Regions from separate parts of the Acerihabitans sp. genome, predicted to be linked through region 4. Evidence: predicted binding sites of a transcription regulator. Region 4 holds the regulator's gene; each other region holds the start of a gene.

Region 1 (7,499 bases), on a different contig from region 4:
AAGTTGCCAATAGCCCGACTAGCTGCGCACAAAACCGGCCGACCTGTCTGTTTACTACCCAGACCGCCGGCTATACGGCCTGGTTTTCGTTCTTGGAACCCGCTGCCGGGGTCGCTACACGCCCCGTCTGCACCATGGAAAAACATAGCATGATCACTATTGGTGCAATGTTATCAGAACGCGCCATCAGGTCGCGTCGCCAGGCGTAAATCATCACCGAAAATGCAGTACGGTTCACATCGGGCAAATAAAACCGGCAAAATGTTCAGCTTCGGTTAGCGCCCTGCCAGCGCTGAAACAAATCCTGCGGCAGCCCGATATCAAACTGGTCCAATACCCGGTTGACGGTCTGGTCGATAATGTCATGCACGGTAACGGGACGGTGATAGAACGCCGGTACCGGCGGCATGATGACGGCGCCCATTTCCGCCGCGGCGGTCATCAGCCGCAGATGTCCCAGGTGCAGCGGCGTTTCGCGCACTCCCAGCACCAGGGTGCGCCGCTCTTTTAGCACCACGTCGGCCGCGCGCGTCAGCAGGCTGTCGCTGTAGCTGTTGACGATGGCCGACAGGGTTTTCATTGAACAGGGCAGTATTACCATGCCGGCGGTGTTGAATGAGCCTGAACTGATGGTGGCGGCAATATTGCGGCAATCATGGAATTCATCGGCCATTGCCTGCAAATCGCGCACGCTGTAGTCGGTTTCCAGCGCCAGCGTCTGGCGCGCGGCGTTACTCAGCACCAAATGAGTTTCAACGCCCTCTACCGCCCTGAGCACCTGCAACAGTCTTATGCCGTAGATGGCGCCGCTGGCGCCGGTAATGCCGACTATCAGACGTTTCATGTTGATTCTCCCTGTCGCGCGCGCCTTGCTGATAAGCGCCGCCCATAATAAAAAACACCCGACGCGTGTTACCGCCCGGGTGCATATCGTCTAGCGTTTAACCGCCGGAGTGTGAGGGCGAAACGCGCCGATCACCCTTCGTTATACATCTCCAGGTTTTCGACCTCGGTTTGCCGCTGGACGGCTTTTACGTCGTCGTTGCGCAGCGATTCGAGATAGTCGAGATAACGCTGGTCGACGTCCTTGGTAACGTAGATACCATTAAATACCGAGGATTCAAATTGTACCACATCGGGATTGTCTTCCCTTACCGCCGCCTCAAGATCGCCGAGATCCTGGAAAATCAGCGCGTCGGCGCCAATCAGCGCGCGGATTTCGTCCACTTCGCGGCCGTGGGCAATCAGCTCGGTGGCGCTGGGCATATCGATGCCGTAGACGTTGGGGAAGCGGATTTCCGGCGCGGCGGAAGCCAGGTAGACATTACGCGCACCGGCTTCGCGCGCCATTTCCACGATCTGCTCGGAGGTGGTGCCGCGCACGATGGAGTCGTCCACCAGCAGCACGTTTTTATCACGAAACTCGGCGCGGTTGGCATTGAGCTTGCGGCGTACCGACTGGCGGCGCACCTGCTGGCCGGGCATGATAAAGGTGCGGCCCACGTAGCGGTTTTTCACAAAACCCTGGCGATAGGGCAGGTTGAGGATGCGGGCGATTTCCAGCGCGATATCGCAGGAGGTTTCCGGTATGGGGATAACCACGTCGATGTCGAGATCTTCCCATTCGCGGGCGATTTTTTCGCCCAGCTTTTGCCCCATGCGTACCCGGGCGCTGTAGACCGAAATTTTATCGATAAACGAGTCCGGACGGGCGAAATAGACATATTCGAACAGGCAGGGATGGCTTTGCGGGTTCTCGGCGCACTGGCGGGTGAACAGTTGGCCCGCCTCGGTGATATACACCGCTTCGCCCGGCGCCACATCGCGCAGGAACTCGAAATCCAGGGTATCAAGCGCCACGCTTTCGGAGGCCACCATGTATTCGTTGCGCCCGTCGGCCAGGGTGCGTTTGCCGATAACCAGGGGGCGGATGCCGTTCGGATCGCGAAAGGCAATCAGGCCATGGCCGATAACCATGCCGACCACGGCGTAGGCGCCGCGGATCTGCTGATGGGTGGCCGCGACCGCCGCGAAAATATCGTCGGCTTCCAGGGGATAATCCGGGAATCGGTCCAGCTCGCTTGCCAGGATATTAAGCAGGATTTCCGAGTCGGACGTGGTATTGATATGGCGACGTCCCTTTTCGAACAATTTTTTACGCAGTTCGTGGGCGTTGGTCAGGTTGCCATTATGCGCCAGGGTGATGCCGAACGGGGAATTGACATAGAAGGGTTGCGCTTCGGAGGCGCTGGAGCTGCCGGCGGTGGGGTAGCGCACATGGCCGATGCCCATGTTGCCCTGCAAACGCTGCATGTGCCGTGCTTCAAATACATCCTTCACCAGGCCATTGGCTTTGCGCAGGCGAAAGCAATCCAATGCATCAATGGTGACGATGCCCGCGGCATCCTGCCCACGGTGCTGAAGCACCGTTAACGCGTCATAAATCGACTGGTTGACCGGCATAAATCCGGCGATACCGACAATACCGCACATAGTGTCATTTCCTCATCAGCGTTACCGAAGCGTTAAATGCTTGGGTAAGAAACTCGACGTGTTTTGCAGATAGTCGAAAAACCATCTGATAATACCGCTGAACTGCGGTATCAGCTGGGACTGTTGCCAGTCCGCGCTCTGGGAGAAGCCGGTGAAGGTATCCAGGAAGAATAGCATGGCCGAGACGACCAGTATGCCCCTGAGTGCGCCGAAACAGACGCCCAACACGCGGTCGGTGCCGGATAAGCCGGTCCGCTCCACCAGAGAGCCAATCACGTAATTGACGATTGCCCCGACTATCAGGGTAGCCACGAACAGCAAGGCAATCGCGATACCGTTACGAACCAGCTGATCTTCAAAGCGGGTAAAATAGACAGCGAGATAAACATAATAGTGGCTGGCGACAAAAAACGCACATGCCCATGTCACTAATGATAACGCTTCACGTATAAACCCGCGAATCAGACTTATCAGAGCAGAAAATACAATGATGCCAATAATGACGTAATCAACCCAGATCATGCATGCATCCCTTGGTCATCCGCCCCGAAGCTGGTTCGCGGCGAATTCTATCAGAAAACGAAAACGTTTGCGCAGCGGAATTCCTGCCCAAAGTTAAATAAATAACGGCGATTAAAAAAAGCCAATCGCCGCAGGAAGATAGGCCGCCGATGGCGCGCTCTCCCTTTCACACACCCTTTGCAAGCACGGCGTTAGCGGGCCTAGCGAGCCATGGGCGCTCGGTCGGGCGGGAAAACCACGCCCGATTCGACCCCATCGGCACGCTTTCCCTTCAACACGTCGGCTTTACGTTCCCTGTTGGCGTGCCAGGGTAAACATCATCGCGTCTGGTACGTTCGCAGTTGGCCGCTCAGGCCGCTGAGCTGGTTCATTTCAGGCAGCGAGCTTTGCAGCTTTTGCTTCGATGCGTCCGGTCCGACGAAAATGCGCGTGATCTGCCCCGCCACCGGCGTCGACGGTACGGTGTAGACCCGGTAACCGGACGCGCGCAGCTTGCCGACGATTTCCGTTACCTTGGTCGCGTTTTTCAGCGCGCCCAACTGCACCACCCAGGCTTGTCCCTGTGGCGCCTGTTCCGGGGTTTCCTTTTCCGCCGGCTTGGGCGCGGCAACCGGTTTGGCTTCAGGGGCGGCTTCCGCGCGCGGCGCGACGGGTTTGGCCTCAGTGATTTCCACGCGCGCCTCGGGTTTCGCGGCCGGTTTGGCCGGTTCCACGCGCGGCGCGGGCGCGGCGGCCGGTTTGGCTTGCTCAGGTCGCGCGACAGGTTTTACCGGCTCCTGGCGCGCCACCACCGGTTTAGGCGGTGCGGCTTTGACCGGCTCGCGCGGCGCGGCCTTGGGCGCGGCCTTCACCGGCGGCGCGGCTGGCTGCGGGGCATCCGGCGTGTCGGAGTCGTCCGCGTCCGGCGCCTGGTTTGCCTGCTCTACCGCCGCTCCGGCCCCTTCCGGCGGCTGGCTGGGCAGGGCCTGGTTAGCCTGCGGGGAGGCGTCCGCCTCGTCGCTGTCACCGGGTTTGGGCACCAGTGGGATTGCGGCGAATTCGTCCTGATAGTGCTTTTTTTTGCCATCCAGCAGTCCGGGCAGCACGATAACCCCCAGGGCAACGATGATGATGGTTCCCACCAAGCGGTTTTGAAACTTACTCGCCACGTTGTTTCTCCGGGTCTGTTATCGCAACGATCGGCGCCACGGTATGAAATGAACCAAAAACCAGCACGCAGTCGTCGGCATCGGCATCGGCCAGCGCCTGGCGCCAGGCCGCGGCCACGTCGTCAAACCGGCGGGCATGATCAAGATGCAGCGCCAGCTGCGATGCGCTGGCGCCACGCGCATCATGCAGGGTGGCGCAATACCATTCATCCACCTGCCCGCGCAGGCAGGCCAGGGTGCCGGCAATATCCTTGTCCGCCAGCATGCCGACGACGGCGCGCACTTTACCCGGGATGTTTTGTTTTGCCAGCCGTTGCGCCAGGTATCCGGCCGCGTGCGGATTATGCGCCACGTCGAGGATGCGCAACGGCCGCTGGCCGACCACCTGGAAACGGCCCGGCAGCGACGCCTGGGCCAGCCCCTGGCGGATGGCCCGTTCGGGGACCTGCAGGGGAAAACGCCTGAGCGCCGCGAGGGCGGTGGCGGCGTTTTCCAGCGGGATCAGCGGCAGCGGCAGTCCGGTCAGGGCCAAGTGCGGGTCGCGCCAGCTCCAGGTATCGCCGTCCAGGCTGAAATGCCAGTCGCGATCGCGGCAGTACAGCTGCGCGCCCACGGCGAGCGCCGTGTCGTCGATCGAGGCGGGCCGATCCGGTTCCCCGACCACCGCGGGCCGGCCGGCGCGCAGGATACCGGCTTTTTCCCGGCCGATGCTCTCGCGATCCGGTCCCAGCAGTTCAGTATGGTCAAGGGCGATACTGGTGATGACCGACACATCGGCATCGACGATATTGGTGGCGTCCAGCCGTCCGCCCAGTCCGACCTCAAGCACCACCACATCCAGCTGCGCCTGCATAAACAGCCAAAAAGCCGCCAGGGTGCCGAATTCAAAATAACTCAGGGACGTGGCGCCGCGCCCGGCTTCCACCGCCGCCATGGCCGCGCTGTGCCGCGCCTCGGGCAATTCATTGCCCTGGACACGCACCCGTTCGGTATAGCGCAGCAGATGGGGAGAACTGTAGACGCCGACCCTATATCCCCCGGCCAGCAGCACCGCCTCGATCAGACGGCAGGTGGTGCCTTTGCCATTGGTGCCGGCGACGGTGATAATCCGGGGCGCGGGGCGCAACAGGCCCATATCGGCGGCCACCCGGCCCACCCGATCCAGGCCGAGATCGATGGTCTTGGCGTGCAGGCGTTCAAGATAATACAGCCACGCCGCCAGGGGCGATGCGGCCTGTGGACTCATAAGGTTTTCCATGCGTCCCGTCCTCAGACCTCGTCCGGACGCTCTTCGGGGATCGTCTCAGGCCTGGCTTCATGGGAATGTATCGCCTCCGGCTGCGGCCGGTCGGTCATCTTGGCCAGCAGGCTCGCCAGTTTCAGGCGCATCTCCGGCCGGCGGATGATCATGTCGATGGCGCCTTTCTCCAACAGGAATTCACTGCGCTGGAATCCGGCCGGCAGTTTTTCCCGTACCGTTTGCTCGATGACGCGCGGCCCGGCAAAGCCTATCAGGGCTTTGGGTTCGGCGATGTTCAGGTCGCCGAGCATGGCCAGGCTCGCCGATACGCCGCCCATGGTCGGATCGGTCAGCACCGAAATATAGGGCAAGCGACGCGCCCGCAGTTTTGCCAGTGCGGCGCTGGTTTTCGCCATCTGCATCAACGACAGCAGCGCTTCCTGCATACGGGCGCCGCCGCTGGCGGAGAAGCAGACCAGCGGACATTCGTCTTCAAGCGATTGCTCGACGGCGCGGACGAAACGCGCCCCGACCACCGACGACATGGAACCACCGATAAAGGCGAATTCAAAGGCGGCCACGACCACCGGCATATCGTAAATCGTGCCTTTCATGACCACCAGGGCGTCTTTTTCATCGGTGGCTTTTTGCGCCGCCGCCAGGCGATCTTTGTATTTTTTCGAGTCCTTGAACTTCAGGATATCCCGGGGTTCCAGTTCGCTGCCCAGTTCCACCTCGCTGCCTTTATCCAAAAAGGCATGCAGGCGGGCACGGGCGGTCATGCGCATATGATGATCGCATTTGGGGCAGACCTCGAGGTTGCGCTCAAGCTCGGCACGGTAGAGTACCTGTCCGCAGCTATCACACTTGGTCCATACGCCTTCGGGGATATTCGCCCTGCGCGCCGGGGTGATAGTGCTCTTATTGAGTATTCGTTCAATCCAGCTCATCGATAACCTTTCTGTTTGAACCTGGCAAGCGCCAGTCCGCTATTCATACCTTGACCGCGGCGCCGGCACGACGCTCGCCGCTGTCTTGCCGTCGCCTGATTCCCCACGCCTGGGCGGCGCGGGGAAGGGTCATTGAAAATGTCGCCCATTAAACCATAACCGCCAACGAGTTGGGATAGAAAACTCTGCCCGTTGCTCACAATTCAGCCATGGCGCGGCAAATGCCGTGCGTTTACCTGCGGGCGGCGGCGCGCCTGTGGCGCCAGACCTCAATCACGCCGGGCAGGATAGACAGCAAAATGATGGCGACAATCAGTAATTTCAAGTTTTCCTGCACCACGGGCAGATCGCCGAACAGATAACCGGCATAGGTGAAGAGTACGACCCAGATTATGCCGCCGGTAATATTGAACAGGGCGAAATGGCGATAGGACATATGCCCCATGCCGGCGACGAAAGGCGCGAAGGTCCTGACAATCGGCACAAACCGGGCCAGAATAATGGTTTTACCGCCGTGGCGCGCGTAAAACTGGTGGGTCTTGTCCAGGTAGCTGCGGCGGAAAATGCGGGAATTGGGATTGCTGAACAGTTTTTCACCGAACAGCCGCCCGATGGTGTAATTGACCGCATCGCCCAGGATCGCCGCACAGGCCATCAATAGCGCCATCAGATGCACATCCAGGCTGTTGGTCGGCAAGGCCGCCAGGGCGCCGGCGACAAACAGCAGGGAGTCACCGGGCAAAAAGGGCGTCACCACCAGTCCGGTTTCACAAAACAAAATCAAGAACAGGATGGCGTACACCCAGATGCCGTACTGGGCCACCAGTTCCGCCAGATGGACATCAATATGCAAAATAAAATCAATAATGAATCTAATAAATTCCATGTTCAGAATCCCGGCAACGCCAATGTTATGTTCAGTACCATCAATCCAGCAGGAATAACGGTCCCATGGGAGGATACGGCAAGTCAAACGGTGCGGGGTAGTCCACCGCCACCAGATAAAGTCCTTCAGCCCTGGCCGTCGCGGCGGCCAGGGCGCGATCCCGCGCTGCCAGTAATTCGTCCAGCCATTCCGCAGGACGGTTGCCGCAGCCTATTTCCATCAGGCTGCCCACGATATTACGCACCATATGGTGCAGGAAC
Region 2 (7,499 bases), on a different contig from region 4:
ATCGCGGTAACGGAAGAGTCCACGCCGCCGGACAGGCCAAGAATAACCTTGTCGTTGCCCACCTGCTCACGCAGACGCTCAACGGTGTCCTCGATGATTTTTGCCGGGGTCCACAGCGCTTCGCACTCGCAGATATCGCGCACGAAGCGCTCCAGCAGGCGCAGGCCCTGGCGAGTGTGGGTCACTTCCGGGTGGAACTGAACGCCGTACAGACGCTTCTCTTCGTTAGCGATAATTGCAAACGGGCAGGTCGCGGTGCTGGCAACGGTCACGAAGTCCGCCGGGATAGCGGAAACTTTGTCGCCGTGGCTCATCCAGACGTCCATCAGCGGCTTGCCTTCCGCGCTCAGCGAGTCTTCGATGTCACGGGTCAGCGCGCTCTGCACGCCAACTTCAACCTGCGCATAGCCGAATTCACGTTCGTTAGAGCCTTCAACCTTGCCACCCAGCTGCATGGCCATGGTCTGCATGCCGTAGCACACGCCCAACACCGGCACGCCGGCCTGGTATACGTATTCCGGGGCGATGGGGCTGTCCTGCTCCGTGGTGCTTTCCGGGCCGCCGGAGAGAATAATGCCGCTGGGCGCGAAAGCGCGGATCTGCGCCTCGGTCACGTCCCAGGCCCAGAGTTCGCAATAGACGCCAAGCTCACGGACGCGGCGGGCGATAAGCTGGGTATACTGTGAGCCGAAGTCCAGGATCAGGATGCGATGTTGATGAATATTGTCTGTCATAGAAGGCGTATTCCAGAAGCGGATATCAAATAAAATACGTCCCGGCCGCGGCCGGGACGAATAAAAAAATTGACGGGCGCTTAACCCATGCGGTAGTTCGGTGATTCTTTGGTGATGGCGACGTCGTGGACATGGCTTTCCTGGATACCCGCGCCGCTGATACGCACAAATTCAGCCTTGGTGCGCAGCTCGTCGATGGTAGCACAGCCGGTCAGGCCCATACAGGAGCGCAGCCCGCCCATTTGCTGGTGGACAATTTCCTTCAGGCGGCCTTTATACGCCACGCGGCCTTCGATGCCTTCCGGCACCAGTTTGTCGGCGGCGTTGTCGGTCTGGAAATACCGGTCCGAGGAGCCTTTGGACATGGCGCCAAGCGACCCCATGCCGCGATAGGATTTAAACGAACGGCCCTGGTAGAGTTCGATTTCGCCGGGGGATTCTTCGGTGCCGGCCAGCAGCGAGCCGACCATCACGCAGGAGGCGCCGGCGGCGATGGCCTTGGCGATATCACCGGAAAAGCGGATGCCGCCGTCGGCGATAACCGGGATGCCGGTGCCTTCCAGCGCTTCAACGGCGTCGGAGATGGCGGTGATTTGCGGCACGCCCACACCGGTGACAATCCGGGTGGTGCAGATGGAGCCTGGGCCGATCCCCACTTTCACCGCGCTTACGCCGGCCTCGACCAGCGCAATGGCGCCGGAAGCGGTGGCGATATTGCCGCCGATAATCTGCAGGTCGGGATATTTGGCGCGGGTATCGCGGATACGCTGCAATACGCCTTCGGAGTGGCCGTGGGAAGAGTCGATAAGCAATACGTCGACGCCGGCGGCCACCAGCGCATCGATACGCTCCTCGTTGCCGGCGCCGGCGCCGACCGCCGCGCCGACGCGCAGGCGACCGTGTTCGTCCTTACAGGCGTTGGGCTTGCGCTCGGCCTTCTGGAAATCCTTGACGGTTATCATGCCGAGCAAATGGAAATGCGCGTCCACCACCAGCGCTTTTTCCACGCGCTTTTCATGCATCTTTTGCAGCACGACTTCGCGCGCCTCGCCTTCTTTTACCGTGACCAGGCGCTCTTTCGGCGTCATGACCGCCGTTACCGGCTGGTTTAAATCAGTAACGAAACGCACGTCGCGCCCGGTGATGATGCCCACCAGTTCGTTGTCGTCCGTCACCACCGGGTAACCGGCGAAACCATAGCGGGCGGTCATTTCCTTAACCTGGGATAAGGTGGTGGCGGGCGTTACCGTCTTGGGGTCGGTGACCACGCCGCTTTCATGCTGTTTCACCCGCCTGACCTCGTCGGCCTGGCGTTCGATGGGCATATTCTTATGGATAAAACCGATACCGCCTTCCTGGGCCAGGGCGATGGCCAGCGGCGCTTCGGTCACGGTATCCATGGCGGCGGAAAGCAGGGGAATATTCAGGCGTATTTTTTTCGTCAGTTGCGTGCCGAGTTCGGCCGTGTTGGGTAACACCGTGGAATGTGCGGGTAACAGCAGGAGATCGTCGAACGTTAGAGCTTCTTTTGCGATACGTAACATAGCAATATCTCACCAGGGTGAATGTATAAAATATTGCCGTGGCATTATACAGAACGTAACCGGTTGCCTCCAGCACTTTTTAAAAAAAATGCTTGATATGCGCCGGGGGATAAGTAATATCAATCGATTAACCCTTATTTATGGAAGTTGATCTGGCTCACATGTCTTCACCTCCCACCGCACTGATTTTTACCGTCTCCCGTCTTAACCAGACGGTGCGCGAACTGCTGGAAGGCGAAATGGGCCAGGTCTGGCTTACCGGCGAGATCTCCAACTTCTCGCAGCCCGCCTCCGGTCATTGGTATTTTACCCTGAAAGACGATCGCGCCCAGGTGCGCTGCGCCATGTTTCGCAACAGCAACCGGCGGGTGACCTTTACGCCGCGCAACGGCCAGCAGGTGCTGGTGCGGGCGGCGCTGACGCTGTATGAACCGCGCGGCGAATATCAGCTGGTGACCGAGAGCATGCAGCCCGCCGGCGACGGCCAGCTGCAGCAGCAGTTCGAGCAGTTGAAGCAGCGCCTGTCCGCCGAAGGCCTGTTTGACAGCGGCCATAAGCAGCCGTTGCCCAGCCCCGCCCGCCGGGTCGGCGTGATAACCTCCGCCAGCGGCGCGGCGCTGCACGATATCCTTAATATTCTCCGGCGACGGGATCCCTCTTTACCGGTGGTTATCTATCCCACCCAGGTTCAGGGCCAGGACGCGCCGGCGCAGATCGTGCGCGCCATCGAGGCCGCCAACCGGCGCGGCGAGTGCGACGTGCTGATCGTCGGCCGCGGCGGCGGCTCGCTGGAAGATTTATGGAGCTTTAACGACGAGCGGGTGGCGCGGGCGATTTTTGCCAGCCGCCTGCCGGTGGTGAGCGCGGTCGGTCATGAAACCGATGTGACCATTGCCGATTTCGTCGCCGACCTGCGCGCCCCCACCCCGTCGGCGGCGGCGGAGCTGGTCAGCCGTAACCAGCTGGAGCTGGCGCGACAGCTGCAATCGCAGCAGCAGCGCCTGGAAATGGCGATGGACTATTTTATGGCGCAGCGCCAGCAGGTCCTGACCCGGATGCAGCACCGCCTGCAACAGCAGCATCCCCATCTGCGCCTGGCGCGCCAGCAAACCGCGCTGATAACACTGCGCCGCCGGCTGGACGACAGTTTGCAGGGGCAGTTGCGCCAGGCGCAGCGTCGCCAGGAACGCTTGCGGCAGCGCCTGGGCCAGCAGGCGCCGCTGCCGCGCATTAATCGCGCGCAGCAGCGCTTACAGTCCTTAGGCTACCGGCTGCGCCAGGCGATCGGCGATCGGCTGAACCAGCAAGGGCGGATACAGGCGCTGCGCTACCGGCTGGCGCAGGGCATGACGCGGCAGCTAAGCGGCGATCAGCGCACCTTCGGCATGCTGTGCTCCCAGCTCGAGGCGGTCAGTCCGCTGAAAACCCTGGCGCGCGGGTTCAGCGTTACCACCGATACCCAGGGCGCGCTGGTTAAGCAGGCCCGGCAGGTGAAGACCGGTGATATTCTCTCCACCCGACTGGAGGATGGACGGGTGGAAAGCCGGGTGCTGAGCGTTTCGCCCGCCGCCGCCACGCCAAAACGCAGCGCTAAGGCAGCGAAATAACGCCCAGGAGCCACCTTTCCCCGGTGCCAGGCGAACGCCTCCCGCGTTAGGTTTTGGCCCGCTTACCGGCACCCGATTTGCCGGTCACTTATCTGCGCGCGCGGACGCCAGGCGGGCAAAGGCGTTATAGCCCGCGCCAATCACCAGCAGGGCGCAGGTGCCGAAAAACACCGGCCGCATGCCAAAATGCCCGCCGATAAATCCCCCCAGCAACGGCCCCGCCACCTGGCCGACATATTGCGCCGAGGTGGAATAACCCAGCATCCTGCCGGCAATCTTGTCCGGCACATTGTGACGGATGACGCTGGCGATACAGGGCAGCAGTCCGCCCAGCGCCACGCCCATAAAAAAGCGCAGCGCCACCAGTTGCCAGCCGCGGGTCACCAGGGCCTGCGGGATAAGCAATAACCCCGCCGCCAGCAGGCAACCGATAATCACCGTCCACGGCCCGTTGCGGTCGGCCAGTTTGCCGAGCCAGGATGCCGAGACTATGCTGCCCAGCGCCGCGCTGGCCATCACCAGCCCGGCGACAAAGGTGACCTGGCGCGACTCCACCAGTTGCGCCACATACAGGGTAATAATCGGCTCAATGGACATATTGGCCACCATCAGCAGCGTGCCGGTAATCAGCATCGCCAGCACCGGCCGGCTAAGGCCGGCGCCGGTGGCGGTGGCGGGCATAATCTCCTGTTTGCGCCGAATGGCGGCGCCCGGCTCCTCGCGCAGTAAAAACGTGGTGGCCAGGAAGGAGATGAAAATCGTCGCGCCGGCCACCATGAAAGTAGCGCGAATGCCGATAAGCGGCGGCAGGATGCCGCCAACCAGCGGACCGATAAAATTACCGGCCATAATGCCGGAGGACAGTACGCCCAGCGCCCAGCCGGTGCGCGCCTTGGGGGTTTGGGTCGCCACCAGTATCATGGAACCCGATGCATAGCCCCCCAGCAGGCCGGCCAGCAGCCGCAGCGCCACCAGTTGCCAGACGCTGTGCGCCATGCCCAGCAGCGTCATGGCGACCGCCATGCCCAGGCTGGCGCGGATAAGCATCAGCTTGCGCCCATAACGATCCCCCAGGCGTCCCCACAACGGCGCGGTCAGCGCCGCGCTGAAAAAGGTGGCGCCATAGGCCAGGCCGGACCACAGGCCGATGGCGGCATGATCCGTTACGCCCAGTTGCTCGACGTACAAGGGCAGGAACGGCAGCAGCAGGGTCATGGCGATAATGGTGGTAAACGAGCCGAAGACGCAGACCAGCAGATTTCGTTGCCAGTAGCGGCTGCCGTCAGCCGGGTCCGTCGTGGTGATTGTCATATCCATCCTGAGATCTGTGAAGGCCGAGGCCCGGCCGGAAAATGTTTTCTAATCTCAACCCTGCGTCGATCCGGGGAAAATGTGCCGCCGCTCGGGCGCTGGCCCAAGTCGATATTCAGGAAAAAACGGCAGTATTAATTAACCTTGTGTGGCGGCATTTCCCTTGAGTAGCAAAAATAATATCAATCCAGCCGGTATGAAAACAACTTCTGCCGCTTCAAAAAATATAGCGAAATGACGAGCTGCTAATTATCTCCGGAATAAAGAGGATCCGGCTGCGCCAGGGTTAAACCATCGCCGATTACGCTGAAAATGTCTTTTTCACCGCCATAAAAAGAGAGTAAGCATTTGTTAATGAAAAGTAAATAAAAATTGTTTTTATCCTTGATCTCAATTTTTATCAAAGGGTTACAAACCATAAGCTTAATGTATCTTAACCAGTCGATAACATCACTTTTTGGTTTACTTACCCGTTGGCGACTAATAGAATCAAAAACGCTAAGCAGACAGTATTGGGCTCAAATCAACCTCAATAATATTGCCCTGCGGTATACTTAATTTTCTTAAATAGAGACTTTGCGCATGAAAGAGCATTTCATCGCATCCCTTTGCATGAATGCGTTGGCATCGCCCCAACGGCAAACGGCTGCGAATAACGCCCCGGTGGATGTTGTCCTGATCGGCGGTGGAGTCATGAGCGCTACGCTTGGCACCTACCTTAAGGAACTTGAGCCAGACTGGACCATCAATATGTACGAGCGTCTGGATAAGACCGCGGAGGAAAGCTCCAATGGCTGGAATAATGCCGGCACCGGCCATGCGGCGTACTGCGAGTTGAATTACACCCCGGAAATGGCCGACGGCTCGATTGATATCACCAAAGCGGTGGCGGTGAACGAATCATACGAAATATCCCGGCAATTCTGGGCTTATCTGGTGAAGAATAATATTCTCGGCGCGCCCGAATCCTTCATTAATAACGTTCCCCATATGAGCTTTGTCTGGGGAGAAGAAAACGTTAATTACCTGCGCAAACGTTATGCCGCACTGCAGGGAAGTACCTTATTCCAGGGCATGGAATATACCGAGGACAGCCACAAAATCAGGCAATGGGCGCCGATGATCATGGCGGGGCGCGACACGTTTCAAAAAGTGGCGGCCACCCGCATGACCATGGGCACCGACGTTAACTTTGGTGAACTCACCCGCCAGATGCTCACGGCGCTCGAGCGGCGTCCGAACGTTAACCTGCGCCTTCGGCACGACGTGCTGGACATCAGCCGCAACGCTGACAATACCTGGACGGTAAAAGTCGCCGACCTGAACAATAACGGCAAACAAAGCTCGGTGCGCGCGCGTCATATCTTTATCGGCGCCGGCGGCGCGTCGCTGACGCTGCTGCAAAAATCAGGCATTCCCGAAGCACGGGGTTATGCCGGTTTCCCGGTGGGCGGCAAGTTCCTGGTGACCACCCGGCCCGAGGTGGTCAACGGCCATCTGGCGAAAGTCTACGGCAAGGCGTCGGTCGGCGCGCCGCCCATGTCGGTGCCGCATATCGATACCCGTATGCTGGACGGCGAGAGAACCCTGTTGTTCGGCCCATATGCCACCTTCAGCAGTAAATTTCTTAAACGTGGCTCCTGGTTCGATCTGTTCGGATCGCTGACCTGGCAAAACCTGATGCCGATGATCCGCGTCGGCCTGGATAATTTCGGCCTGCTGGGGTATCTGGTGAGCCAATCGTTTATGTCGGATAAAAAACGGCTGGCGGCGCTGAAGGAATATTATCCCGAGGCGCGGCTTGAGGATTGGCAACTGACCGACGCCGGCCAGCGGGTGCAGATCATCAAAAAAGACGCCAAAAAAGGCGGCATACTGCAGTTCGGCACCGAGGTGGTCAGCTCGGCGGACGGTAGCCTGTCGGCGCTGCTTGGCGCGTCTCCCGGCGCCTCAACCGCCGCGCCGATTATGCTGCAGCTGATTGAGAGCATGTTTAAACAGCAGGCGGCCTCCCCCGCCTGGCGCGCCAAATTACAGGAAATGATCCCGTCCTATGGGAGTCCGCTCGACGGCAGCGTCGACATGACCAATAAGATACGCGCCTATACCAGCGAGATCCTGCAGCTGGCCTGCGTCGAAGCGACCCAGGGCGGCGCCGGGTCGGCAGGCCGGTGGAACACGCTGCCCAAAGCCATCTAGTCCTCACGCCGCGGCCGGCTGATCGCCGGTCGCCCCCTTGCGCCCGGCGGTTCGCCGGTCATCTTTTTCCCGCCAGTCTCCACAACCGCACCGCGCGCCGGCCC
Region 3 (7,499 bases), on a different contig from region 4:
GACGCCGTTGTGGCTGTTGACCCGCTCTTCATAGGTACGGAAATACCCGGTCAGCGCCGGGCGGCCGAACTCATTATTAAACGCCGCGCCGCCCAGCGGGCCATCGGTCATGATATCCAGCGCGCTGACAATGCGATCCGGCTTGCCGAAATCTTCTTCCCAGGGTTGCCCGAAGCCGGGAATGCGCAGATTGGAGACCGAAAAGCCCACCAGGCCGGCCTTGGGCTTGGACCCCCGGCCGGTGGCGCCTTCATCGCGGATTTCGCCGCCGGAGCCGGTGGCGGCGCCGGGCCAGGGTGAAATCGCCGTGGGGTGGTTATGGGTTTCCACCTTCATCAGGATATGCGACGCTTCCTGGTGATAATCGTAGCGCGCGCTGCCGGGCGCGGCGAAGAAACGTCCCACCGCCGGCCCTTCCATCACCGCGGCGTTGTCTTTATAAGCGGACAATACAAAATCCGGCGTCTGCTCAAAGGTGTTCTTGATCATTTTAAACAGCGACTTCGGCTGTTCCTGGCCGTCGATTATCCAATCGGCGTTAAAGATTTTATGGCGGCAATGTTCCGAGTTGGCCTGGGCGAACATATACAGCTCAACGTCGGTGGGATTGCGGCCCAGGCGGGTGAACGCCTCAAACAGGTAGTCGATTTCATCCGGCGCCAGCGCCAGCCCAAGCGTCAGGTTAGCCTGTTCCAGGGCGCCGCGGCCCTGCGCGAGCATATCAACGGTCAGCACCGGCGCCGGCTCGTGACGGGCAAACAGCGCCTGCGCCTGCTCCAGTTCGTCGAAGACGGTTTCCATCATCCGGTCATGCAGCAGCATGCCCAGTTGACGCCACTGCTCCCCGGTCATCGACGCGCCCTGAAAATAAAACGCCAATCCGCGTTCCAGGCGCTTTACCTGCGCCAGGCCGCAGTTATGGGCAATGTCGGTGGCCTTCGACGACCAGGGCGACAAGGTGCCGGGACGCGGCGTAACCAGCAGCAGGCGGCCCTGGGGCGCGTGTTCGGCGAGAGAGGGTCCATACTTCAGCAGCCGTTGCAGCCGGGCGTGCTCTTCAACGGTAAGCGGCGCGCTCAGGTCGGCAAAGTGGACATATTCAGCATAGACCTCGCTTACCGGAAGCCGGGCGTCCTGACAGCGCGACAGCAGCTTGTTGATACGAAACGCCGACAGAGCGGGCGAACCACGCAGTATTTCCATAATAAAAGATCTCTCGTCTTAGAACCGGCGACCAAAGGTGCTCGGATACGGCTTGCCATGGAGCGCATCTTTAGCGCAGCTTTAGGTGGGAAACGCGCGCCATTATAGAGAATCCCGGCGGCGGACGAAACCGTTTGCGCGGTTATTGTTGCGATTCTTCTTCTTTAAACGGCCGCCGCGCGGGAACGCAATAAAGTTGCACCTTGGCGCTTTGTTAAGCAAAATGCTCCGACTCCAGGGAAAAAAGATAATAACACTGCCGTAAGAGACAGGGATAACGTCGCCCCGGCGAGAGATAACTATTTGAAGCGTTTTAAATTAAATTACGTCGTGATTGGCGTTATCGCCGTCATGCTGACCTGGGCGCTGTGGTTAAACGTTCCCTGGCACAGCATGCAGGACGATAAACTCAGCCGGATAAAAGCCAGGGGAACGCTGCGGGTCAGCACCATCGACGCTCCGCTGAGCTTTTATACCGCCAACAACCAGCAAACCGGTTTTGATTACGAACTGGCGAAGCGTTTCGCCGATTACCTGGGGGTCCAACTGGTGATCCGCCAGCGCCATACCCTGAATGAACTGTTCGACGACCTGGACAATGACCATGCCGATCTGCTCGCCGCCGGACTGATATACAATAACGACCGCCTGCAGCGTTTTACCACCGGCCCCGCCTACTATTATGTCTCCCAGCAGCTGGTGTACCGCCTGGGCCAGCCGCGGCCGAAAAGCCTCGGCGCCCTCCAGGGTAGGCTGGCCGTCTCCTCCGGTTCGGCGCATATCTCGCTGCTGCGCGGCCTCAAGGAGACAAAATATCCGCAACTGCGGTGGGAGGTGTCTTCCGATCTCAGCAGCAAGGCGCTGCTCGAGCAGGTGGCGGAAGGCAAGCTCGACTATACGCTGGTGGATTCGGCGACCGTCGGCCTGCTGCAACGGGTACATCCGCAGCTGGCGGTGGCCTTTGACGTCAGCGACGAGGAACCGGTCACCTGGTATATGTCCCGGTACGGCAGTAATAATCTCTCCGCCGCCCTGCTGGATTTTTTCAGCGGCCAGCAGGCGGACGGCACCCTGGCGCGGCTGGAAGAAAAATACCTCGGCCATGTGGGCAGCTTTGATTATGTGGATACCAAGACCTTCCTGTCCTCCATCGACGCCACGCTCCCGGCGCTGCAGGGCCTGTTCCAGCAATACGCCAGTGAAATAGACTGGAAGCTGCTGGCCGCCATCTCGTATCAGGAATCCCACTGGAACCCGCTGGCGGTGTCGCCCACCGGCGTGCGCGGCCTGATGATGCTGACCCGCGCCACCGCCGATAGTCTGGGCATTACCGATCGGCTGGACATTGAACAAAGCATCCGTGGCGGTGCCATGTATCTTGAGCGCATGATGCAAAAAGTGCCCGATACCATTCCCGAGGATGAAAAAATCTGGTTTGCGCTGACCGCCTATAATATGGGATATGCGCATATGCTGGACGCGCGCGCCCTGACGGCCAGGCAACAGGGTAATCCCGACAGCTGGGTTGACGTCAAGCTGCGCCTGCCGATGCTTAGCCAGCCGCGCTATTACCAGCAAACCACCTATGGCTATGCCCGCGGCCAGCAAGCCTACAATTATGTGGAAAATATCCGCCGGTATGAAATGAGCCTGAGCGGCTACCTGGAAGAGAAAGAAAAAAAGGCGGCGCAGCTGGCGGCCGCCCCCTTGGCCCCGAAGCCCGACGCGACCCCCACCCCGACGCCGACGGCGATTCCGCCGCAGATAACCGGCCTGTTCCCGGCAAACGCGGCGGGCGCCGCTGCCGCGCCGCCCTGGATCCGGCCCGGCGGCGCTACTCGGTAATCGTCGGATCCTCGGGTTTCAGCGCCAGGCGGCGCGCTTTGTGCGCCTGCCTGCGGGCGCGGAAAAACGCGCTTAGCTGAGCGGAGCACGCCCCGGCCAGCACCCCTTCGCTTATCACCACGCAATGATTAACGCCCGGCAGGCGCAGCACATCGCACAGCGAACCCGCCGCGCCGGTTTTTTCGTCCCTGGCGCCGAACACCAGTCGTCCCACGCGCGCATGAATAATCGCGCCGGCGCACATCACACAGGGTTCGAGTGTGACATAAAGCGTGGTATTCACCAGCCGGTAGTTGCCAAGCACCGCCCCGCCCTGGCGCAGCGCCATGATTTCGGCATGGGCGGTGGGATCGTGACGCCCGATGGAACGATTCCAGCCCTCGCCGATCGCCTGTCCATCCAGGACCAACACCGCGCCGACCGGCACCTCGCCCTCGCCCTCGGCCCTGCCCGCCAGGGAGAGGGCGTGGCGCATCCAGAATTCGTCGCCCTGCTCGGCGTGCATATCGGTTCTCCCGGTTGATTCGCAGCCGGTGATTATACAAGGATAAAGAGAATTTTTAATCCAGTTGTTTTAACCCGCCATCACGGGTCACCCGCCAGCGATGTTCGCAAAAATAGAGCAACGGGCTGTCGTGCAGGCTATCGCTATAACCGCTGTAAAGCTTAAGCGGAGTGCCCAGTTCACGCTCAAGCTGGGCCACTTTTTCATGTCCCAGACAGCGCAGGGTCAATACCCATCCGCCGCGCAGGCGGGTCATCCGGCTACCGATAAGCTTAACCCGGGCAAGAAACAGCGCGTCGGCGTACACTCCCCGCACCAACGGCTCCGGCGAGCCGGTTATCAACCACACCTGCGTATCCTGGGAAGCCAGGTAGTCGTTCAGGCGCCGCAGCACCATGGGAAAGCCGGTGACGCGCTGGCGAAACCAGATGACAAAACGTTCCTGCAAGCGGATCAGACGGGCTTCGCTGTGACCGAAGGTAATCGACCATAATAGCAGGCTCATCGGCCAGCGCGCCGAACGGCCTTTCACCAATAACCCGATGCCGACCACCGGCAATACCGGCAGGACCAGGATGGCGTTCAACGGCAGGTGTCGCAGCAGGTAACGCAGAAAACAACCGAACATATCCTGTTGATGCAACGTGCCGTCCAAATCGAAAAAAACAATGCGCGAGGCTGCTGTGCGACTCAAAGCGACTCCTCCGGTTAAGACATCCAGTTATCCCGGGCGCCGTCCCCGTCGCCAGGGTAACGGCCTGACCGGCCCGCGGGCATCACGTCCGCCGCCGGGAGGGAAAAAATACGCGATTGCGCGTGTGGCTGCTTTCAGTGTAGTCAGTTCTGCGGGATGTAGCCCGTTAACCGCGACCTGAATGCCGGGGTTTTATCGGCCGGCATCAAGGGCATGGCGCAAATAGCCCCGGTGCTCCGACAGCAGGCGCGCCGCTTCGCCGGCGTCCGCCCCGGTCAGGATCATTAAAATCGCCGGTTTCACCGCATAACCGGTCAATGCGAGAATCTCCCCGGCCCGCGCCGTATCGCAGCCGGTCGCCTCGGCCACGATACGGCAGGCGCGATCCGCCAGCTTGATATTGGTGGCCTTCACATCCACCATCAGATTTTGATAGACCTTGCCGAGTTTTACCATGGCGCCGGTGGAGATCATATTCAGCACCAGCTTTTGCGCGGTGCCGGATTTCATCCGGGTGGAGCCGGTCAGCGCTTCGGGCCCCACCACCGGCGAAATGGCGATGCGCGCCTCGCGGGCTATGGGCGAATCGGGATTGCAGGAAATGGCCGCCGTCGGACACCCCAGCCCCGCGGCATAGCGCAACCCGCCGATAACAAAAGGGGTACGGCCCGATGCCGCCAGCCCGACCACCATATCCACGGCGCACAGCCCGATGGCCCGCAAATCCTCTTGTGCCAGCGTCAGGCTATCCTCGGCCCCCTCCACCGCCTTCAGCAAGGCGCCCGGCCCGCCGGCTATCAGCCCCACCACCCGGCCCTCGGACACGCCGAAGGTCGGCGGACATTCGGCCGCGTCCAGCACCCCCAGGCGCCCGCTGGTGCCCGCGCCGATATAGATAAGCCGTCCCCCGGCGGCAAGCGCCGCCGCCGCCTGATCCACCGCCGCGGCGATGGCGGGCAGCTCGCGTCCGATTGCCTCCGGCACCAGCCGATCCTGTTGATTAAACAGCGTAACCATTTGCAGGGTAGAGAGCGTATCCAGGTTCATCGAGGCCGGATTGCGGGTCTCGGAGACCAACGCGCCCAGGGTAGCCAGATCATTGTCCATCACGTCACCATTGAATTATTAATTCATAAATTGCGGCTATTATTGAATATTAAATTCCGCCAGGCGAGAAAATTATGTACCCTGTCGGTTGCGGACCGCCTCGGCCATGCGGCCGTGCTGGCGGGCATGATGACGGCGCGCGCTTTTTTCCTCAGGCATCATCAAGGGGGCGCCGCCCATGGATCATTTGTTACCAGCCGCTATTTCCAGGTCGTTTTCATGCGCCGTTCGGGATGAGCCATTCTTTATGAGATGTTCGTTATGCGTCATTTGCTGTGAGCCGTTATTTATGAGTCGTTCTTTATGAGCAGTGTGCTGCGTATTCGCCAGCTTTATCGCACCCTGTCGCAAAATGACCGCAAGCTGGCCGATTATCTGTTAACGCAAACCGACCAGGCCCGGCATCTGAGCTCGCAAAAAGTCGCCGAACAGGCGGGCGTCAGCCAGTCAAGCGTGGTGAAGTTCGCGCAAAAGCTGGGTTATAAGGGATTTCCGGCGCTGAAACTGGCGCTCAGCGAAGCCATGGCCGGCGCCCACAATTTGCCGTCGATACCGGTGCATAACCATATTTTAAGCGACGACCCGCTGAAAACGGTGGGCGAAAAGCTGCTGACGGAGAAAGTGGCCGCCCTGCGGGCGACGCTTGACATCAACAGTGAGGAAAAACTCCGCCTGGCGGTGGCGCTGCTGCAGGAGGCGCGCCGGGTGATTATCGTCGGCATCGGCGCCTCCGGACTGGTGGCCAAGGATTTCTCCTATAAGCTGATGAAAATCGGCATGTCGGCGGTGGCGGAAACCGATATGCATGTGCTGCTGGCCACCATCCAGGCGGTCGGCACGGAAGATCTGCTGGTGGCTATTTCGTTTAGCGGCACGCGCCGCGAGATCAACCTGGCGGCGCAGGAGGCGCACCGGGTGGGCGCGCGGGTAATGGCCATCACCCACTTCTCGCCCAATGCGCTGCAACAGCACGCCGATATTGCCCTCTATACGGTAGCGGAAGAACAGGCGCAGCGCAGCGGCGCCATTTCCTCCAATATCGCCCAGCAATCGCTCACCGACCTGCTGTTTATGGCGCTGGTGCAGCGCGATCTGGACAAGGCGCCGCAGCGCATCCGCCATAGCGAGGAACTGGTCAAAAAACTAATATGATGCCGGGCTGCCGCCTGAATCCGCTTCTGCGGCCGATGCCGTATGTCCCGCGTCAAGGATGAGGCTGTTTACCACCGGACGACGCAGGCAGGCTTCTGTCCTGGTTGAATATAAAAAACTTTGCGGTGGCATAATTGAAAAACATTCCCGTCAGGCTCCCCGCCGCCACGCCCAAAATGGGGTACCGCTGCACAAACGCATAGTTGGACACCAGCAGCCAGTAGGTCAGGTAGTTTACCGCTCCGCCGCTAAGCATGCAGATGCCGTACCTGAGGGCCTCGGACCAGGCCGAATGCCCGCTGCGGCTTTTGCGAAACGTAATGAGTTTATTGAGGATCCAGGTGGTCAGCACCGCGCAGACAAAGGAAATCACGCGGCCAACATACAGGCCCAACGCCTCTTTCAGTAAATACAGCACCCCCGAATCAACGACAAAACCGACGGCGCCAATCATACCAAAGAAAAACAGCTCTTTAATTTTGTGCATTTTTCCACTCAACGCCCGCCGTTGCCCGCAGGGCATCAGGCTTGGACAGGTTGCTTTTTAATCTTACCACTGCGTAACGCAGGAACATTGCGCCTACTGTAGCGCAAATCGGCCCCAAAGGCCTCCTTTCTGGATTAACAATATGGACGCGGACATCATCGTTTATCTCCCCGCGCCCCAAGCGTCAGGCTTCGAGAGAAAACGCCCTGACACACACGCCCTTATTCGCCCAAGGCAAAGAAGACCTGGCGAAAGAATGATTAATACCCGAGTCAAGGATGACGAAAAACCGCCGCAAACCCGCCCCCTCCCGCCGGCTTGCAATATCAGAGCATTCTCATGATGAGTTTAGGCGGCAGTTTTGCTAACGACTCAATAAATTTCAGTTAATTCAACGATATATCTATATTTAATAGCGTGCTGTTTTTTACAAAAATACGTATCATTTCATTTGTCTTCCTTGTGTTGAGAATAAATTTCATAACTTTATTTCACAATAAATTTTT
Region 4 (7,499 bases):
CGTTCGCCACCTTTGACACCGCCGCCCTGAGCGGGCTGGTGCTGGGCCAGACGGTATTGGCCAAAGCCTGCGCCGCCGGCGGCATCGAATTTGACGGCAGCCAGGCGCATTCAGCCCTATATGACACCGAGCGCACCGCTGAACTGTTTTGCGAATTGGTCAATCGCTGGAAACGTCTCGGCGGCTGGCCGGTTCCCCCTGTCGGCGACACCGCCGCCGGCGAGCACGATTAATCCAGCCCGCCGTCGGCGCCGGATAAAAAAAGCCACCTCCGGCAGCGATACCGGCGGTGGCTTTTTTATGCGCAAGCGTGACGCAGGACTCAGGAAGGCGTTTGGTTTTCCTGGGCGTTGTATTTCACCGCGGCTTCTTTAACCAGCGGTTGCAGTTCGCCGTGCTGATACATCTCAATGATGATATCGCATCCGCCGACCAGTTCGCCGTCCACCCAGAGCTGTGGAAAGGTCGGCCAGTTGGCGAATTTCGGCAACTCGGCGCGAATGTCCGGATTTTGCAGGACATCCACATAGGCGAAACGTTCGCCGCAGGCTGAGAGCGCCTGCACCGCTTGGGCGGAAAACCCGCAGCCCGGCAATTTCGGCGAACCTTTCATATAAAGAAGAATCGGGTTCTCAGCTATCTGCTGCTGGATTTTTTCTATTGTCGTCATTGTCTCGCTTCCTCACGCCAGTATCTGGCTTTATCTGCACTGTTCTGCACTGCTCTGTGCGGGATGACACTCAGTCTCTTTATTCTAGCCACTACCGGGCAAACTGATAAACGTTTTTTTACCGGCACGCGCGTTCATGGCGCATTAATTCGTTCCTTTCGCGTTCGCCCGCCAGGGTAAACATGATATTTTAGCGGCTTTTCACCCCGCCGGGGTAACAAAACGGGCTTAAACATTCGTTTAATGAACGGTAACTATGTTGAATAATGCGCCGCTGAACGCTGATAAATGCAGCAAAATCGAACTTATTCACGTTTATACACAATAAGGAGTGATTTGATGATGCAATGACGGAGCAAATAGCTTAAATTCCTGTGAGGTGTCGATAACCCCCTATTTTGGGCCACATAAGGATAGCGTTTATCATGCGTTTGTGCTTTACGCTTTTTGTGTTGCTTTTTACCCAGTTGTTTCTGAATCTGGCACATGCCGCGCCGAACGCCGGCGTTAACGCCGATCAGCGCAAGTCCCAGGCCGCGGCGGCTAAAACCGGTGACCGGCGCAAGCGCAAACCGGTAAAAATGGCCAAAAAAAGCAAACCCGTCGCCAGCGAGCCCGCCGTCAGCGCAAAAGCCGTTGCTAAAAAGCCGCCTGAACCCGCGCACGCGAAAGCCGTCGCTAAAAAAAGCACTTTACGCGTGCAGGCCAAGCCCCCGCGGGCAACGGCGACGAAAAAACTGGCTAATTTCACCCCGCCGAAAAAAGGCTATAAAAGAGGCTATGGCAGGCACCGGATTAAAGACCGGGCGGCAGTGGAACTGGTGGCCAACGATGAGCCGATCAAAATGAGCGACAGCCATAAAAAACGTTACCAAACCGCCAAGCTCACGGCCATGAACAAACTGCTTTCCCAAATGGGTAAGCCCTACCGCTGGGGCGGCATGTCGCCCAATACCGGTTTTGACTGCAGCGGCCTGATTTATTACGCTTATAAAGATGTGGTGCGCATCCATATGCCGCGCACCGCCAATGAAATGTATCACCTGCGCGACGCGGCGCCGGTCAAGAAAGATGACCTGGAAAGCGGGGACCTGGTTTTTTTCCATATTTCCAATCGCGGCGCGGCCGATCATGTCGGCGTTTATCTCGGCAACGGGCGTTTTATCCAGTCCCCCCGGACCGGCAGCGATATTCGCATCAGCTATCTGAGTGAAGATTATTGGCAGGACCATTACGTTGGCGCCCGCCGGGTGGTCACGCCGAAAAATATACGCTGATACCCTGTATAAAAAAGAGGAGCCCAGGCTCCTCTTTTTTATACACCCAACCGAAGTGCAATCAGTTCATCACCGCGGTAAAGCTGAAGGCGATTATCACCAACAGCGAGAACACCGTGGTCAGTAACGACATTTTTAAATCGCTATCCATTCTGTCTCCTTAGAAGTAAGCCAAGGCGCCGGTTCTAACCACCGCGACCCCATGTAGTTATGCTCAGTTTGCCATAGCGGCGCGCAAAAAGCTTGCGCCCGGGCTGACGTCTTGACATATAACGCTTTCACTTTAGCCCGGGATCAAGGAAAATTAACGGTTAATTCCATAGCGTCGTAAAGTGCTTGCGCCTTCGACAGATATTTTAGCCAGGGCGTACGGGAGTATTCAAGGCATGGCAACCATCAAAGATGTGGCAAAACGCGCTAATGTATCCACCACCACCGTTTCGCACGTCATCAATAAAACCCGTTTTGTTGCGCAGGATACAAAACTCGCCGTAATGGACGCCATAAAACAGCTACATTACTCACCCAGCGCCGTGGCGCGCAGCCTGAAGGTTAATCGCACCAAATCCATCGGCCTGCTCGCCAGCACCAGCGAAGCGCCTTATTTTGCCGAAATTATTGAAGCGATTGAACACCACTGCTTTGCCCGCGGTTATACCCTTATATTATGCAATTCCCACAACGATCTGGAAAAACAGCGCGCCTACCTGGCGATGCTGGCGCAAAAACGCGTCGACGGGCTGTTGGTGATGTGCGCCGAGTATCCTGAAGCGCTGCTGGATATGCTGGAAGAATACCGGCATATTCCCATGGTGGTCATGGATTGGGGCGAGGCCCGCCGTGATTTTACCGACGCCATCATCGATAACGCCTTTGCCGGCGGGTATATGGCGACGCGATATCTGCTCGAACGCGGGCATCGCGCCATCGGCGCCATACCCGGCCAGCTGGCGCGCAACACCGGCGGCGGGCGCCACCGCGGCTACCTGCATGCCATGAAGGAAGCCGGCATCCCGTTAAACGATCGCTGGATAGTACAAGGCAATTTCGAACCGGAATCCGGCTACCTGGCGATGAAGCAAATCCTGGCGCAAACGCCGCGCCCCACCGCGGTATTTTGCGGCGGCGACATCATGGCCATGGGCGCGCTGTGCGCCATCAATGAAATGGGCCTGAGCGTGCCTCGGGATATTTCTTTAATTGGTTACGACAATGTGCGCAATTCGTGCTTTTTCAGTCCGGCACTGACCACCATCCATCAGCCTAAAGAGGATTTGGGCGAGGCTGCGCTGACCATGCTGCTCGACCGGATAACCAGCAAGCGCGAGGACGCCCACACCATCGAAGTGCATCCGTCGCTGATTGAACGTCACTCGGTAGCCGACGGTCCCTTCCCCGCTTAAGCCCTGCCGCCAGGCTTTTCAACGGCGGGCGGGCGCCTATCTCTTTTTTGTAAAGCGCCGTCCGCCGTGGACACAAGAATTTTCATATATCGATCTCTGTGCAAACAGTTATTGTTTCAGAATGAAATCATTAAGTTATACTATGAAATACATTAGCGCGTTAGCTATTGTCTAAATTCAGATGCAGGCTTATACTCAATATCGTTAACAATTATAACGAGTTGTCTAATTATTTTGTATAAAAGTATGTCGTGTTTTCCAACATGACATCACCCTTTTTATAAAGCGCCCGGCTAAGTGGCAGTCTATGGTTTACTTTATATTCCTCTGTTGATGGTGGTACCTCAGACACCACGGATAACCGTGGATTCTTATAAAGCCCGCAGGCAGGGTGAATGCTTTTCCTGACGGGGCATTACAGAAGAAAGGTGATGGAGAAGCTATGAGTTCCTCGTGCGTTGAAGACCTGAGCTTTCATGATAATGATTGGTACCGTATCGTCCATGAATTGCTCGCGCAGGCCGGTATTGAACTTAATGGTTCAAGACCTTTTGATCTGCGAATCAAGAATCCAGGATTTTTTAAGCGTGTATTGCAAGACGGTTCTTTAGGATTGGGCGAGAGCTACATGGACGGCTGGTGGGAATGCGAACGACTTGACATCTTTTTCCAGCGGGTTCTTAAGGCGGGGCTGGAGAACAAGCTTCCGCATCATCTTAAGGATACCCTACGGATTGCCGCCGCCCGGCTGATGAATCTCCAGTCGCGCAAGCGGGCCTGGATTGTTGGCAAAGAACATTATGATTTGGGTAATGATCTGTTTGAAATGATGCTGGATCCCTATATGCAATACTCCTGCGGCTACTGGAACAAGGCGACCACCCTTGTGCAGGCGCAACAGGATAAGCTGAAGATGATCTGCGAAAAGCTACAGTTGCGTCCCGGCATGACGCTGCTCGACGTCGGCTGCGGCTGGGGTGGGCTTGCCGCCTATGCGGCGGAAAATTATGGCGTTTCGGTACAGGGCGTTACGATTTCCGCCGAGCAGCAAAAGCTGGCGCAAACCCGCTGCGAAGGACTGGACGTCACGATTTTACTGCGCGACTATCGCGATCTGGATATGCAGTTTGATCGCATTGTTTCGGTCGGGATGTTCGAACACGTCGGCCCCAAAAATTACGCCACTTATTTCGACGTGATCGATCGCAACCTGAAACGGGACGGTCTGTTCCTGCTGCATACCATCGGCTCGAATATCACCGACATGAATGTCGACCCCTGGATAGATAAATATATTTTCCCCAACGGTTGCCTGCCGTCGGTGCAGCAGATTGCCCATGCCAGCGAAAGACATTTCGTGATGGAGGACTGGCATAACTTCGGCTCTGATTACGATAAAACGCTTATGGCCTGGTATGAACGTTTTATCGCCTCCTGGCCGTCCTTGTCCGATAAATACTCCGACCGTTTTTTCCGCATGTTCAGTTATTATCTGAATGCCTGCGCGGGCGCGTTCCGCGCGCGTAATATTCATTTATGGCAAGTGTTGTTCAGCCCTGAAGGCGTGGAAGGCGGAATACGCGTTCCACGTTAAGCCCTTGGCGCGCCGGGCCGGCGCGTTAAAGGGTATTTATCGTCGCGGCAATCGCCGCTTCCCGCTGCGCCAGAACGCGCTCCACCGTATCCACCACCGCCTGGGTCTGGGGGTCGATTTCAATATTGACCCGCTGGCCCAGCCGTTTCTTGCCAAGCGTGGTGCGCAGCAGCGTCTCCGGTATCAGGTGGACGCAAAACTTTTCCTGCACCACTTCCCCAATCGTCAGGCTGATGCCGTCGATGCCGATATAGCCTTTGTACAGAACATATTTCATCAGTTCTTTATCCGGCATCCTGAACCAGATTTGCCGATTGTTTTCCGACGTGACGATTTTCACTATCTCGGCGCTGCACATAATGTGCCCTGACATGACATGCCCGCCGATCTCGGCGTTAAAGGTGGCGGCGCGCTCCACGTTCACCTCGTCCCCGACCTGTAAATCGCCGAGATTGGTCACCCGCAGCGTCTCTTTCATCAAGTCAAACGCCACCAGGTTACCCTCGATGCCGCTCACCGTCAGGCAACAGCCATTGTGCGCAACGGAGGCGCCCGCCTCAAGGCCTGCCAGCATTGCCGCCGGCAGGGTAATGAAATGCGTGCGAAAATTCGCCTTTTCGTCAATCGCCACAATGGGCGCGGTGCCCTGAACAATACCCGTAAACATAACCTTGGCCTCTGTAAACCACCGCTGGAATCAGTCAGGCTAGTGTGCACGATTTCCACGGGAAAACCAAATCGTCCACCTCGCGTATTTGTGCCGCCCCGCACTGGTATAAACGGGCAAATGCTTTACACTATGCCCCAGATTTTTAACCTTTATGTTAACTTTCGCCTGCTTATTCCATACTCATAAAATTATAGGTGCCTACGTGCAGAAGTACTTCCTGGAAGCGCGTACATTAATGTCCCTGGCGATACCGGTTATTTTCGCGCAAATAGCCCAAACGTCGATGGGAGTGGTCGATACCATCATGTCCGGTTCCGTCAGCGCGACCGACATGGCGGCGGTCGCCGTCGGCACCTCCATCTGGCTGCCCACCATCCTGTTCGGCCACGGCCTTATCCTTGCGCTGACGCCGGTTATCGCGCAGCTGAACGGCTCCGGCCGCCGCGAGCGCATCGCCTATCAGGTGCGCCAGGGATTCTGGCTGGCGGCGGCGGCGGCGATATTGGTCATGGTGGTGCTGTATAACTGCCGCCTGGTGATCGAAAGAATGCATCATGTCGATCCCGAACTCACGCATAAAGCGGTGGCTTACCTGCACTTCCTGCTCTGGGGGGCGCCCGGCTACCTGTTTTTCCAGGTATTGCGCTGTCAATGCGACGGATTGTCCAAAACCAAGCCCGGCATGGTGATAGGCTTCCTCGGCCTGCTGGCCAACATCCCGATAAATTATATTTTTATCTACGGCAAATTCGGCATGCCGGCCATGGGCGGCGTGGGGTGCGGTATCGCCACCGCCGCCGTCTACTGGATAATGTACGTCGTGATGTGGTTCTATATGCGCCGGGCCGGCAGTTTTCAGGATCTTCATCTGCCGGGCGCGTTCACCCGGCCCGACTGGACCGCCCTGCGCCGGCTGGCCGGCCTGGGCTTGCCCGTGGCCCTGTCGCTGTTCTTCGAAGTCACGCTGTTCGCCGTGGTGGCCCTGCTGGTGGCGCCGCTGGGTATCGTCGCGCTGGCGGGACATCAGATTGCCCTGAATTTCAGCTCCCTGATGTTCGTGCTGCCGCTGTCGATGGGCGTCGCCGCCACTATCCGCGTCGGATTCCGCCTGGGGGAAAACAACGTGGAACAAGCGAGGGTCGCCGCCTGGACCAGCCTGGGCATGGGCGTGATACTGGCCTGCGTAACCGCGGTATGCACCCTGCTGTACCGGGTGGAGATCGCCCGGCTGTATAATGATACGCCGGCGGTGGTGGCGATGGCCTCCCATCTGATGGCGCTGGCGGCCATCTATCAAATCTCCGACTCCATCCAGGTGATCGGCAACGGCGTGCTGCGCGGCTATAAAGACACCCGCTCGATTTTTTTCATTACCTTTACCGCCTACTGGCTGCTGGGTCTGCCGTGCGGATATCTCCTGGCGCTGACGGACTACCTGGTGCCCGCCATGGGGCCGAGCGGTTTCTGGATGGGCTTTATCCTCGGACTGACGTCGGCGGCGGTGCTGATGACCCTGCGCATGCTTTGGCTTCAGCGCCAGCCCTCAAGGCTTATCCTCAACCGGGCGGCCCGCTGAGTTCGATGATTGCCGACGTTCGCCGGTCAAAAAACCGGCACCCTGCGTATTAGATCGTCAGTTGTTCGCCGGCGGCGGGAAAAAACGCTTTTTCCTCTTGCATGCGGTGATGTTGCCCGTTAATATTCGTCCCGCTGTCAGACAGACGGCATTGTGCAGTATGCGTTCTTAGCTCAGCTGGTTAGAGCACCACCTTGACATGGTGGGGGTCGATGGTTCGAGTCCATTAGAACGCACCACCTCTTGTGCGTCCGTAGCTCAGCTGGTTAGAGCACCACCTTGACATGGTGGGGGTCGGTGGTTCGAGTC

Evidence for each region. Region 4 encodes PurR, which represses purine synthesis genes. Its sites were predicted from a motif close to CANGCAAACGTTTGCNTG; they were not measured.
Region 1: cvpA (colicin V production protein) is a predicted target of PurR. The motif match lies at 3,072-3,089, and genes of this name have one in related genera.
Region 2: guaB (IMP dehydrogenase) is a predicted target of PurR. The motif match lies at 2,331-2,348, and genes of this name have one in related genera.
Region 3: purL (phosphoribosylformylglycinamidine synthase) is a predicted target of PurR. The motif match lies at 1,327-1,344, and genes of this name have one in related genera.

Annotation. Positions count from the first base shown of each region.
Region 1 covers NZ_DASWOM010000076.1:6,681-14,179, reverse strand. The annotation lists gene VGC33_RS12170 (UbiX family flavin prenyltransferase) at 266-844, opposite strand; gene purF (amidophosphoribosyltransferase) at 976-2,493, opposite strand; gene cvpA (colicin V production protein) at 2,515-3,015, opposite strand; gene dedD (cell division protein DedD) at 3,333-4,163, opposite strand; gene folC (bifunctional tetrahydrofolate synthase/dihydrofolate synthase) at 4,153-5,421, opposite strand; gene accD (acetyl-CoA carboxylase, carboxyltransferase subunit beta) at 5,433-6,353, opposite strand; gene VGC33_RS12140 (DedA family protein) at 6,586-7,239, opposite strand; gene truA (tRNA pseudouridine(38-40) synthase TruA) at 7,280-7,499, opposite strand, start outside.
Region 2 covers NZ_DASWOM010000115.1:55,579-63,077, reverse strand. The annotation lists gene guaA (glutamine-hydrolyzing GMP synthase) at 1-734, opposite strand, end outside; gene guaB (IMP dehydrogenase) at 815-2,278, opposite strand; gene xseA (exodeoxyribonuclease VII large subunit) at 2,440-3,885, shown strand; gene VGC33_RS19675 (MFS transporter) at 3,970-5,196, opposite strand; gene mqo (malate dehydrogenase (quinone)) at 5,779-7,395, shown strand.
Region 3 covers NZ_DASWOM010000115.1:9,988-17,486, reverse strand. The annotation lists gene purL (phosphoribosylformylglycinamidine synthase) at 1-1,203, opposite strand, end outside; gene mltF (membrane-bound lytic murein transglycosylase MltF) at 1,507-3,048, shown strand; gene tadA (tRNA adenosine(34) deaminase TadA) at 3,038-3,553, opposite strand; gene yfhb (phosphatidylglycerophosphatase C) at 3,609-4,247, opposite strand; gene murQ (N-acetylmuramic acid 6-phosphate etherase) at 4,440-5,354, opposite strand; gene VGC33_RS19470 (MurR/RpiR family transcriptional regulator) at 5,658-6,506, shown strand; gene VGC33_RS19465 (GtrA family protein) at 6,559-6,993, opposite strand.
Region 4 covers NZ_DASWOM010000047.1:2,405-9,903, reverse strand. The annotation lists gene rnt (ribonuclease T) at 1-233, shown strand, start outside; gene VGC33_RS08335 (Grx4 family monothiol glutaredoxin) at 323-670, opposite strand; gene VGC33_RS08330 (C40 family peptidase) at 1,096-1,947, shown strand; gene cydH (cytochrome bd-I oxidase subunit CydH) at 2,009-2,098, opposite strand; gene purR (HTH-type transcriptional repressor PurR) at 2,334-3,350, shown strand; gene cfa (cyclopropane fatty acyl phospholipid synthase) at 3,793-4,944, shown strand; gene VGC33_RS08310 (riboflavin synthase subunit alpha) at 4,970-5,611, opposite strand; gene VGC33_RS08305 (MATE family efflux transporter) at 5,817-7,190, shown strand; tRNA gene VGC33_RS08300 (tRNA-Val) at 7,353-7,429, shown strand; tRNA gene VGC33_RS08295 (tRNA-Val) at 7,438-7,499, shown strand, end outside.